Regions from separate parts of the Citrobacter meridianamericanus genome, predicted to be linked through region 3. Evidence: predicted binding sites of a transcription regulator. Region 3 holds the regulator's gene; each other region holds the start of a gene.
What was found. The regulator CRP, encoded in region 3, controls carbon source genes, mostly activating them, when cyclic AMP is high. The targets are predictions, from matches to a motif close to ATGTGANNNNNNTCACAT.

Region 1: the regulator CRP is predicted to act here: its motif matches at 1,902-1,919, upstream of NMD08_RS10505 (arabinose ABC transporter substrate-binding protein).
Region 2: the regulator CRP is predicted to act here: its motif matches at 1,504-1,521, upstream of NMD08_RS14000 (sugar transporter).
Region 4: the regulator CRP is predicted to act here: its motif matches at 1,428-1,445, upstream of epd (erythrose-4-phosphate dehydrogenase).

The regions. Positions count from the first base shown of each region.
Region 1 is NZ_CP101036.1:2,200,763-2,203,895, reverse strand. It holds gene araG (arabinose ABC transporter ATP-binding protein AraG) at 1-652, opposite strand, end outside; gene NMD08_RS10505 (arabinose ABC transporter substrate-binding protein) at 768-1,757, opposite strand; gene NMD08_RS10500 (DJ-1/PfpI family protein) at 2,073-2,630, opposite strand.
Region 2 is NZ_CP101036.1:2,857,465-2,860,597, forward strand. It holds gene NMD08_RS13985 (exo-alpha-sialidase) at 1-251, shown strand, start outside; gene NMD08_RS13990 (YhcH/YjgK/YiaL family protein) at 251-721, shown strand; gene NMD08_RS13995 (SDR family NAD(P)-dependent oxidoreductase) at 722-1,399, shown strand; gene NMD08_RS14000 (sugar transporter) at 1,596-2,789, shown strand; gene NMD08_RS14005 (MarC family NAAT transporter) at 2,827-3,133, opposite strand, start outside.
Region 3 is NZ_CP101036.1:421,230-424,362, reverse strand. It holds gene NMD08_RS01940 (phosphoribulokinase) at 1-216, shown strand, start outside; gene NMD08_RS01935 (OsmC family protein) at 310-717, opposite strand; gene crp (cAMP-activated global transcriptional regulator CRP) at 1,024-1,656, shown strand; gene NMD08_RS01925 (YccS/YhfK family putative transporter) at 1,708-3,133, shown strand, end outside.
Region 4 is NZ_CP101036.1:1,002,429-1,005,561, forward strand. It holds gene NMD08_RS04855 (energy-coupling factor transporter transmembrane component T) at 1-235, opposite strand, end outside; gene NMD08_RS04860 (ECF transporter S component) at 236-814, opposite strand; gene NMD08_RS04865 (PPC domain-containing DNA-binding protein) at 839-1,264, opposite strand; gene epd (erythrose-4-phosphate dehydrogenase) at 1,639-2,667, shown strand; gene pgk (phosphoglycerate kinase) at 2,707-3,133, shown strand, end outside.

The sequences.
Region 1 (3,133 bases), 1.8 Mb from region 3:
CTTTAAACACGGTAATGGCATCGCTGAGGGCAAAAATCTCCTCCATACGGTGCGAAACGTACAAGATGATGCGTCCTTCATTGCGCAACTCGCGGATAACGCGAAACAGATTCTCAATCTCACGTGCTGACAGGGAGCTGGTCGGTTCATCAAACGCAATAATTTTGGCGTTTCGCGCCAGCGCTTTCGCAATCTCCACCATCTGCCATTGACCGATGGAGAGGTATTTCAATGGTGTGTCGGGATCGATATCCATGCCCAGATGCTTAAGCTGGATCCCCGCTTCATAGTTCAGCAGCGAGCGGTTCACAATTCCGCCTTTATGCGGCAACTGGCCTAGATAAATATTCTCGGCAACGGTCATTTCCGGGACGAGATGCAGCTCCTGATAAATAATGGCGACACCGGCATTAAGCGCAGCAGTGGTGTCCGCAAACGAAACCTCTTGTCCGCGGATCGTCAAAGATCCCGTTGTTGGCGCATAGTTACCGCTGAGAATCTTTAAGAGTGTTGACTTCCCGGCGCCATTTTCGCCCATCAGCGCATGCACCTGACCGGCATAGCAGTCGAAACTGATATCCGTAAGCGCTTTAACGCCGGGGAACGTTTTGCCAATGCCGCGAAATGAGAGATACGGGGTAGACTGTTGCATAACGTCTCCGTGAATCAGATCTTTATGCCGGATAGCGGCGTTGCCTCATCCGGCCTACTGAGTACGCAATTCGTACGCCGGACAAGACGCATTGACGTCGCATCCGGCGTTTATGTTACTTACCGCCTAAGCCTTTCTTCGCGAGCTCTTCTTTGAAGTTATCGCGGGTAATCAGCACTACATCCGTCACTTCGGTAAACGCCGGAGGCTCTGCACCTTTTGTTACCCAGTTGTAGAGCATTTCGCTTGATTTATAGCCGTGAACGTCCGGGCTTGGCAGCAATGAGCCGTAGAACCCGGTCGCTTCGCCTTTGGACAGTTCGCTTACTGCATCAACGCCGTTGATACCAATACCAATTACGTTTGGTGCTTTGAAGCCCTGCCCTTCGGTCGCACGTACGCCGCCCAGCACGGTGTTGTCGTTCATGCCGACAATCAGCCAGTGTTTGACTTCAGGATGCTGAACCAGCATAGAGTTAGCGGCATCGAATGCGCCGGGGATATCATTTGATTTAGTTGGGACCTGGTAGATCTGTTTTTCCGGGAAGCCAGCGGCTTTAAGCGCTTCCATTGAACCAGAAGTACGACGACGTGCGGTGTCGAGTTCGTTCGCAGTTATAGCCATCACGGCGGTGGATTTCACATCCCAGCCGCGTTTTTGCATCTCCTTGTACAGTTCCTGACCCTGGCGCTCACCAATTTTGGTTGCCGCCATCATCACTAACGGCACGGTCTCCATCGGCTTGCCTTTGGCGTTGGCAAACTGGTCATCAACGGCAATGACTTTCATATCGTAGCCACGTGCCTTCGCCATAATGGCAGGCCCGAGTTTAGGATCCGGGGTACAAATGACAAACCCTTTTGCGCCACTGGCAGCGAGGCTGTCGATGGCGTTAAGGGTTTTCTCACCATCCGGAACGGCAATTTTGATCACCTCAAAGCCAAGGTCTTTACCGGCTTTATCGGCAAATTTCCATTCTGTCTGGAACCACGGTTCTTCCGGCTGTTTAACCAAGAAACCGAGCTTCATGGATTCAGCGATAGCGGATTGTGACATAATGGCAGCCAGACCGATGGCAGCCAGCGCTTTAGTGAATTTGTGCATGGTTAACTCCAGCTTTAACGTTCTTTTATGTAGGGTAAAATCAGACGATTTTTTGTAATTCGGACGTAAAACAAGGCATTACCTTTTATTGATAAGATCAATGCCAGTGCTGAGAGTATTTTTAGCGGGAAATTGATTCTCCATAAGAGAGCGGCATCACACCACAGAATTACAGTAATTGCGTACATAAATTCAGCGGGAAATGACATAAAAAAACGCGGTTTTGTCGACGGAAAAAAAGAGGAATAGCAGATTAGTCCATAACATCAGCCAACGAATCCTTGTTCCCGAATACCGAAGCATTCGGGAAAATGATTACCATTGGTAATAAATGTGGTCAGCGTGATCGCGAACCGGAGTGTCGTCGCCCAGCAGACGCGCCGAAAGCGTCAGCGCGAAATCGAAAATATGCCCTAACCCTTTGCCGCTAATCAGATTGCCATCTTCAACCACCGGCGCATCGATATATTCCCCATCGGTGACGTTTTGCCACAGCTCTCCAGAGCACACGTAGCGACGCCCCTTCAGCAGACCGTTGCCGCCCAACACCCGTGCAGCCGCAGAACACACCGGGCAGATGAGTTTCCCCTCATCATCATGACGAGCCACAAACCGGATAACCGCCTCACTGGCGGCAAGGTTAACGCTACCCTGCGGCCCGCCAGGCAACACGATGGCATCGTAGAGATACGACTGACGCGCGGCCAGCGTGCTGTCCGTTACCATCGGTACGTCATGGTAACTCACCACCGCGCGTGACTCCGCGCAGGCCAGAGTTTCAACCTCGATATTCAGTCGACGCAGAATATCAATGGTAACTATCGCCTCCGCCTCTTCAAAACCGGGTGCCAGCAGCACCGCGACTTTCTTCATATGTAACTCCTCGCTTTATCCACATAAACGAAACAATTAATGACGAATAGTTCTGGCCGTTAAATTTCTCAATTTGATTAAAACTGATCTGGCACAAAAAATTAGCTATCAGATCATTAATCCGATCGTGAAATTGCTTCGCAGCATGAACAGATAATCATCAGGAGCCAGACAATATCTTATTGTGGAAAATATTTTTGTGATTTAAAACACCATTTCATTATTGAAATGTGGATTTAATAACATAAATATCAACTCGTTGCATTCATGTCATCTATATGCAAAGAGAGCAGAAGCACAGATGGGGTGATGACAATATGTAAAAAAACATAAATACACAGATTTAAGGATTTTCTTATGTCGGAGCAAGCGTTATGCTGATTCACGATCGGGAGCGAATATAATTCGCGATCGCTAAAGGACCGGCGGAACGGATTTATTCTGCTAACAGTTATAATTGTACGTAGAGATGTAGTGCAGCGGCAGCCCGTTGTACTGGCGTT
Region 2 (3,133 bases), 2.4 Mb from region 3:
GCGCACCACGCGCACCGATGACCGTCGCCCTCTCTGCCGATGGGGGTAAAACGTGGCCCTGGCAGCGTAATCTTGATGAAGGCGACGGTTATTGCATGACCAACAATTCACAAGAAAAACTCAACCGTGAGTTTTCCTATCCCAGTATTAAACAGGGTGCTGATGGTCAATTGCACATTGCTTATACGTATTTTCGTCAGGCCATTAAATACGTTCGCCTCACTCCGGAATGGATTCAGGAGGATCACTGATGATTATCGGTAATCTTAACGTTCTCGATCTGGCAGGGTTACCCTTCTGTCTGCAGGATATACTGCGCGATCCCCGCTGCCATCTCGCGGCCTTACAGGCACGAGAAGATGGCCGATGGCAGCCTGATAATGTCGACTGGTTTTGTACTCTTGGCCCAGCGCAAACCCAGCAAGCCTCGCAGCGTCATACTGAATACCATCGCCAGTGGGCCGATATACAGGTGGTTTTGACAGGAGAAGAGCGTATCAACGCGGGGGGAAAATCTGCTTTTTTCAACGGTGATGAAGAACGCAAACCCGACCTTTTTATTTCTACACAGGCTGAACTGAATGTCACGATAACGTTACGAGCAGGAGATTTTGCCGTCTTTATGCCTGGTGAAGCGCATCAGGCATTATGTGCGGTCAGCCAGCCAGGAACAGTCCGCAAAGCCGTGTTCAAAGTTCCCCTGTCATCTCCGGAGGTTTAAATGCGTCACGCGATTGTCACCGGAGCCAGCTCCGGGATCGGCGAGGCCATTGTCACTCAGTTGCTCAATGACGGCTGGCAAGTAACAGGTTTGTGCCGCTCCTCCGTCGCACGCAGCGATCCTGCGTTTTGCTGCGTGAATGTGGATCTGAGCGACAACTCATCTTTATGGGACATAATGCCAACGCTCGCCACACCTGACGCTATTATTCATGCCGCAGGTATTATGGCTGCGGCACCGCTGGGGGAATTGAACGCCGACATCAGCCAGCGATTATGGCATTTACATATTGAGGCCGTCGAAACGCTGGTCAATTACTTTGCTCCCCGGATGGTCGCTGGCGGGCGGGTGGTGGCCATCGGAAGTCGAACCTCTCGTGGTGCGGCTGGTCGTTCACAGTATGCGGCAACCAAAGCCGCGTTGGTGGGAATGATCAGAAGCTGGGCCGCAGAACTTGCACCAAAAGGGATTACAGTGAATGTGGTCGCCCCAGGCGCTACGCAAACGCCAATGCTGAAGATGCCTGGCCGTGAAAGTTCTCCTCCCAACGTGCCACCCATTGGCCGCCTGATTAAACCTCAGGAAGTCGCTTCGCTGGTCGCCTGGCTGGTATCAGAAAATGCCGCTGCGGTAACCGGGCAGGAGTTAGTCATATGCGGTGGGGCATCGTTGCGCTAAATCCCCATCCGGGCGAGATACCCTCGCCCGGAATTTCATTAATAATGAAATAGTTAAAAATACGCAGAATGTTCGGCAGCAAATTATGTCATCCAGTCAATGAAATGCGATCTGAATCACAAAATGATTGTATTTTCGCCAGCAAACGTTTTAAGATCGTGCCCTTACCTTTTCGCAGCTAATCCACCTATTAGATATGACAACAGACACTGTTTCCCGCAAGGTCGCGTGGCTACGGGTAGTTACGCTTGCTATTGCCGGTTTTATTTTTAATACCACCGAGTTTGTCCCTGTCGGTTTGCTTTCCGACATCGCACAAAGCTTTAATATGCAGACCGCTCAGGTCGGGATCATGCTGACGATCTACGCCTGGGTTGTGGCCTTGATGTCGCTACCCTTCATGCTGCTCACCAGCCAGGTAGAACGCCGCAAGCTACTGATCTGCCTGTTTGTCGTGTTTATTGCCAGCCACGTACTCTCTTTCCTGGCATGGAATTTTACCGTGTTGTTGATTAGTCGTATTGGTATAGCTTTCGCACACGCCATTTTCTGGTCGATTACCGCATCGCTGGCGATCCGCCTTGCTCCGGCCGGGAAACGCGCGCAGGCACTCAGTCTGATTGCGACCGGCACCGCGCTGGCGATGGTGCTGGGGCTGCCTATCGGACGCATCGTCGGCCAGTATTTTGGCTGGCGCACTACCTTCTTCGCCATTGGTATGGGGGCGCTAATTACTCTGCTTTGCCTGATTAAGCTCCTGCCAACATTACCCAGTGAGCATTCCGGTTCATTAAAAAGTCTGCCGGTGTTATTCCGCCGTCCGGCGTTGATGAGTCTGTATGTACTAACGGTGATTGTGGTCACCGCGCATTACACGGCCTATAGCTATATTGAACCGTTTGTGCAGACTGTCGCCGGGCTGAGCGCAAACTTTGCTACCGTACTGTTGCTGGTTCTGGGTGGTGCGGGTATTGTCGGGAGCGTCATATTCGGCAAGTTGGGTAATCAACATGCCTCCGTACTGATTAGCAGCGCCATTGCCCTGCTGACGATATGTCTGGTGCTATTACTGCCCGCCGCTGGCAGCGAAATGCATCTGGCTGTCCTGAGTATTTTCTGGGGCATCGCCATTATGTTGATAGGTCTGGGCATGCAGGTAAAAGTGCTGGCGCTGGCCCCGGATGCCACCGACGTCGCTATGGCATTGTTCTCCGGAATCTTCAATATCGGTATTGGCGCTGGCGCCCTGGTGGGCAATCAGGTGAGTCTGCACTGGTCAATGTCTACGATTGGTTACGTAGGCGCAGTGCCTGCCGTTGTAGCGTTGATATGGTCAGTGATTATCTTTCGTAAATGGCCGGTATCGCTGGAAGAACAGCCCCAGCATTGATAAAAAGTGCCCGGTAGACCATACCGGGCACCTTGCTTTACGCGTAAGTCTTAATAATTTCCAGCACGCCGTTTATAATAAACTGCACGCCCATACACACCAGCAGGAAGCCCATCAGACGGGAAATCGCTTCGATCCCCCCTTTGCCGACCAGGCGCATGATCCCCCCGGAACTGCGTAAACAGCCCCACAGAATAACCCCAACCACCGCAAAGATAATCGGTGGCGCAACCATGATCACCCACTCTGGAAATTCGGAGCCATGACGCACGGTGGAGGCCGAACTGATGATCATCGCAATCGTACCCGGGCCTGCAGTGCTTGGCATTGCCAGCGGGACGAAA
Region 3 (3,133 bases):
GCCAAGAGTATTCCGTCACTCGATGAAAGCTTTGTCGTGATTCATTTTCGTAATCTGGAAGGGATCGATTTCCCATGGCTACTGGCCATGCTGCAGGGCTCATTCATTTCTCATATCAATACATTGGTTGTTCCGGGCGGGAAAATGGGTCTGGCGATGGAATTGATTATGCTGCCGCTAGTCCAGCGACTGATGGAAGGTAAAAAGATAGAGTAAGGTGTTTTTTTGCCGGATGGCGGCTAATGCTTTATCCGGCCTACGCGTTTAAATCCTGTAGGCCTGATAAGTGTAACGCCATCAGGCATAACATCACGAAGCGGCAACCACTTCATAGGAGTGGGTAATGTTCACCGCCTTTTCCAGCATCAGCGCCACGGAGCAATATTTTTCCGCCGAAAGATCGACCGCGCGAGCGACGGACGCATCTTTCAGATCGTTACCCGTTACAACGAAATGCAGGTTGATGTGGGTAAACAGGCGTGGCGCTTCATCACGACGCTCGGAGGTCAGCTTCACTTCGCAGTTGGTCACATCCTGACGACCCTTTTGCAGGATCGACACCACATCAATTGCGCTGCAACCGCCCGCAGCCATTAAGACCATTTCCATCGGGCTCGGCGCTTTATCACCGGAGTTACCGTCCATCAAAATCTGGTGGCCAGAGGCGGACTCACCGAGGAAGGTTAACCCTTCAACCCACTTAACACGTGCTTGCATATTTTATTACTCCGATGCATCAATTTTCCTGACAGATTACGCGCACACAACAAATCTCGCAACGGAAGGCGACCTGCGTCATGCTGAAGCGAGACACCAGGAGACACACGGCGAAAGCTATGCTAAAACAGTCAGGATGCTACAGTAATACATTGACGTACTGCATGTATGCAGAGGACATCACATTACAGGCCGTCGCACGTATTGACAGCCCCCTTCCCAGGTAGCGGGAAGCACATTTTTGCAAACCCAGAGGCAGGTAGTATTTTGGCTCTGGAGACAGCTTATAACAGAGGATAACCGCGCATGGTGCTTGGCAAACCGCAAACAGACCCGACTCTCGAATGGTTCTTGTCTCATTGCCATATTCATAAGTACCCATCGAAGAGCACGCTGATTCACCAGGGTGAAAAAGCGGAAACGTTGTACTACATCGTTAAAGGCTCAGTGGCAGTGCTGATCAAAGATGAAGAAGGGAAAGAAATGATCCTTTCTTATCTGAATCAGGGCGATTTTATTGGTGAATTAGGCCTCTTCGAAGAAGGTCAGGAACGCAGCGCCTGGGTCCGTGCTAAAACTGCATGTGAAGTCGCTGAAATTTCGTACAAAAAATTTCGCCAATTAATCCAGGTCAATCCAGATATTCTGATGCGCCTGTCCTCTCAGATGGCTCGCCGTCTGCAGGTCACGTCTGAAAAAGTTGGCAACCTTGCCTTCCTCGACGTTACCGGTCGTATCGCGCAGACTCTGCTGAATCTGGCGAAACAGCCTGACGCGATGACCCACCCGGACGGCATGCAGATTAAAATCACCCGCCAGGAAATCGGCCAGATCGTTGGCTGTTCCCGTGAGACCGTTGGTCGTATTCTGAAGATGCTGGAAGATCAGAATCTGATCTCCGCACACGGTAAGACCATCGTCGTCTACGGCACACGTTAACCCCATCGAAGTGGCGCGTTACCCCGTAATGCGCCACTTTTGTTTGCACCGATGTGGCGAAGACTGATATATCACCCTGAGATCAACTACGCACTACGACAGACGCTGGTGCTATGTTTACCTGTGGCCGTCGGTCTGATCATCGGGCAGCTTCATCTGGGGCTCCTCTTCTCCCTCGTCCCTGCCTGCTGCAATATTGCCGGTCTTGATACCCCGCATAAGCGCTTTTTCAAACGCTTAGTGATTGGTGCGTCTTTGTTTGCCGGATGCAGTCTGATCATGCAGATACTGCTGGCACAGACTATACCGCTGCCGCTGATCCTCACTGGCCTGACGCTGATTCTTGGTGTAACCGCTGAATTAGGCCCTCTGCATGCACGACTACTACCTGCCTCGCTTATCGCGGCAATTTTCACGCTCAGCCTGGCCGGGAACATGCCCGTCTGGGAGCCACTGCTGATCTACGCGTTGGGTACATTGTGGTACGGCCTGTTCAACTGGTTCTGGTTCTGGATGTGGCGTGAGCAGCCGCTGCGTGAGTCGCTCAGCTTGTTGTATCGTGAATTAGCCGATTACTGTGAGGCCAAATACAGCCTCCTGACTCAGCATGCCGATCCGGAAAAAGCGCTACCCCCCCTGCTTGTGCGCCAACAAAAAGCGGTAGATTTGATTACCCAGTGCTATCAGCAAATGCATATGCTGTCGGCACATCGCAACAACGATTATAAGCGCCTGCTACGTGCCTTTCAGGAGGCGCTCGATTTACAGGAACATATTTCCGTCAGCCTCCACCAGCCGGAAGAGGTGCAAAAGCTGGTAGAACGTAGCCACGCCGAACAGGTGATCCGCTGGAACGCGCGCACCGTCGCCGAACGCCTTCGCGTTCTGGCCGATGACATTTTGTATCACCGCTTGCCAACACGTTTTTCAATGGATAAACAAATTGGCACGCTGGAGAAAATTGCCAACCAACATCCGGACAATCCGGTAGGACAATTTTGTTACTGGCACTTCAGCCGTATTGCCCGAGTGCTACGCACCCAGCGCCCACTGTATGCCCGGGATTTAATGGCTGACAAGCAGCGTCGGTTGCCGCTTATCCCCGCACTGAAAAGCTATATGTCGTTGAAATCCCCAGCGCTGCGTAATGCCGGACGCATCAGCGTAATGTTGAGCATTGCCAGCCTGATGGGCAGCGCTTTACATCTGCCAAAACCCTACTGGATTTTGATGACAATCCTGTTCGTCACGCAAAATGGCTACGGGGCGACCCGGGTACGTATTTTACACCGTTCAGTAGGGACGCTCGTTGGCCTGGTGATCGCTGGCGTCACACTGCACTTTCATATTCAGGAGAGTTACACGCTGGCAGGCATGCTGCTGATAACCCTGGTGAGTTATCTGACCATCCGTAAAAACTACGGCTGGGCTACCGTCGGCTTTACGGTCACCGCGGTATACACCCTGCAGTTGCTGA
Region 4 (3,133 bases), 580 kb from region 3:
TGCGTGGCTGTCCGCTAATCCACTCGGTAAGCCATCCGCCGTGTACCAGCCATAGCCCCAGCCCTAAGGGGATCATCAGCCAAAGTACGTATTTCGCTCGCGACCGCGTAGCCTTCATACATAACAAACTGACGAACGTCGCGGCGCCGTACAAGCTGAGCGGCACTCCGGCTGGCAGCAGGAGCGTGGAGCAGGCGGCAAGCGCCCACAGAGTTAACGACGTAAACGGATGCATTTAGCGCACGGCAGACATCGTAGGGAAATGACGCGTGGTGCGCAGCGGAAGTTGTCGCAGCAGCACCCAGACGATGATTGCCGTGAGGATTTTATCGACCAGATTCGCTCCGATGACGGTGATGGCGACGGACTCCACCAGGTTCTGACCGACCGAGTGCATCCAGGCAACAAAAAGATCGGCACCGCTGCCAGTGACGCCGCCAAACAGGGTCGTGCGAATCGGCACGGCAACGAGGGTCACTGCAAGTGTGATGATCACGCCGCTGACCACGACTTTGGGTAAGGTGCGAAACCATCCAGCCCGTGCCAGCCAACCGGCAACCAGTCCAATAACCATCGCCACAGGCGCGAAGGCGGCGGCAATAGGATCGGTCAAAAGCCCCCATAACAGGTTAGTGAGTAATCCGGTTAGCATCCCCACGACCGGGCCTAACAGCACCGCGCTGATCAACGTGCCAATCGAGTCGAGAAAAATAGGCAATTTCAACATGCTGATGAGTTGCCCGCCGACCATGTTGATGGCGATAGCAATGACAATAAGTACCAGAGACTGGCTGGAAAATTGGCGACGCGCCATAGAAGACCTCGAATAAGTGAAGCGTTAGCGGGATGAAATAACCAGTTCGTCATAACCGGAGACGGCGCAGGGCTGTCGGCTGAATGCCAGAGACGCCAACTCGCCAATCACCAGTTCCAGCGTGGTTCGCACGGTACAACCCGGCATCATGTGTCCGCCCAGCATCGCGCCGTGCTGGTCGGCAATCGCCAGATGGAGATGCTCGCCGGTAAGTTCCAGCGTGCCGTTCAGAGAGATAATTTCCCACGTCCCCGTGTGTAAGGTGGTTTCTTCACATCCGGCGAAGCGCAGAGCAACGTTGGTCAAACTGCCGGTGCAACCCGCTATCCAGGCTGCCTGTAGTTGATGTTGCTGGATAAACGCATGTAGCGCTGAAAAGACTTCCTCGCCGGGTAGTAAACGCAGCGCATGAAAGCGAGCTTCAGATGGTTGGGAATAGAATGTTGTCATAGTTGAGGAACTCCGAGACTCGGACGTAGCGCTGATAATATAGACGCGGGTTAAGGCGCTTTCTGATATAAATCAGGATTTGTGACATGGCAATGAAATAATCTTGCTACGGTTATTCGTAATTCTGGAATATGGAATAAAAGTCGCGTTGAAGGACGTTAAAATGTGACGTAAGTCAGATAACTGTGTTCTGTTGCTGGACAATCATTCCTTTTATTCCGCGTTTCGCTTATTCTAGCTGAAGCGTTTCAGTCGATTAAATGTTCGACAATTAACCAATTAGTCGCAGTTTGCGACAGGTAAGGTTTCCCTGAGCGATTTGCTGCATTACTCTGTCTGCCACATCGTTTCTGAGAAATCCTTGCAGGAGACCTATGACCGTACGCGTAGCGATTAATGGTTTCGGTCGCATCGGACGCAACGTGGTTCGTGCTTTGTATGAATCCGGGCGTCGGGCGGAAATCACCGTGGTGGCAATCAACGAACTGGCGGATGCTGCAGGCATGGCGCATTTGTTGAAATATGACACCAGCCATGGGCGTTTTGCCTGGGATGTTCGTCAGGAACGAGACCAGCTCATCGTTGGCGATGATGCGATCCGCATTCTGCATGAGCGAACGCTCGATGCGCTTCCATGGCGCGAACTGGGTGTCGACGTTGTGCTGGATTGTACGGGGGTCTTCGGCAGTCGCGAACACGGAGAGGCGCATATTGCCGCCGGCGCAAAGAAAGTGCTCTTTTCACATCCTGGTAGTCACGACATCGACGCAACCGTTGTGTTTGGCGTTAATCAGGATCAGCTGCGCGCTGAGCACCGGATCGTTTCCAATGCCTCCTGCACTACGAATTGTATAATACCCGTCATTAAATTGCTGGATGATGCTTACGGCATTGAGTCTGGTACCGTCACCACGATCCACTCCGCGATGCACGATCAGCAGGTTATTGATGCTTATCATCCTGACTTGCGTCGCACACGAGCGGCCAGTCAGTCGATCATTCCGGTTGATACTAAACTGGCGGCGGGCATCACGAGAATTTTCCCGCAGTTTAACGATCGTTTTGAAGCGATTGCGGTGCGTGTACCAACCATAAATGTGACGGCGATCGACTTAAGCGTGACGGTGAAAAAACCAGTAAAAGCCAGTGAAGTCAACCAGTTGCTGCAAAAAGCAGCACAGGGTGCATTTCATGGTATAGTTGACTATACGGAATTACCGTTGGTCTCTGTAGATTTTAACCACGACCCGCACAGCGCCATCGTTGATGGTACGCAAACGCGCGTGAGTGGCGCTCACCTGATCAAAACGCTGGTCTGGTGTGATAATGAATGGGGCTTTGCTAACCGTATGCTCGACACGACGTTAGCGATGGCTGCTATTGGTTTCAGGCTCGACGCTTGAGCGTCGACAAAACTTTATGAATCAACGAGAGGATTCACCATGTCTGTAATTAAGATGACCGATCTGGATCTGGCTGGTAAACGCGTTTTTATCCGTGCGGACCTGAACGTACCAGTTAAAGAAGGGAAAGTAACCAGCGATGCACGTATTCGTGCTTCCCTGCCGACCATCGAACTGGCCCTGAAACAGGGTGCTAAAGTGATGGTAACTTCCCACCTGGGTCGTCCTACCGAAGGCGAGTACAACGAAGAATTCTCTCTGCTGCCGGTTGTTAACTACCTGAAAGACAAACTGTCTGCTCCGGTTCGCCTGGTAAAAGATTACCTGGACGGCGTTGAAGTCGCTGCCGGTGAACTGGTTGTTCTGGAAAACGTTCGCTTTAACAAAGGCGAGAAGAAAGACGACGAAGCGCTGTCCAAAAAATATGCTGCTCTGTGCGACGTATTCGTTATGGATGCTTTCGGTA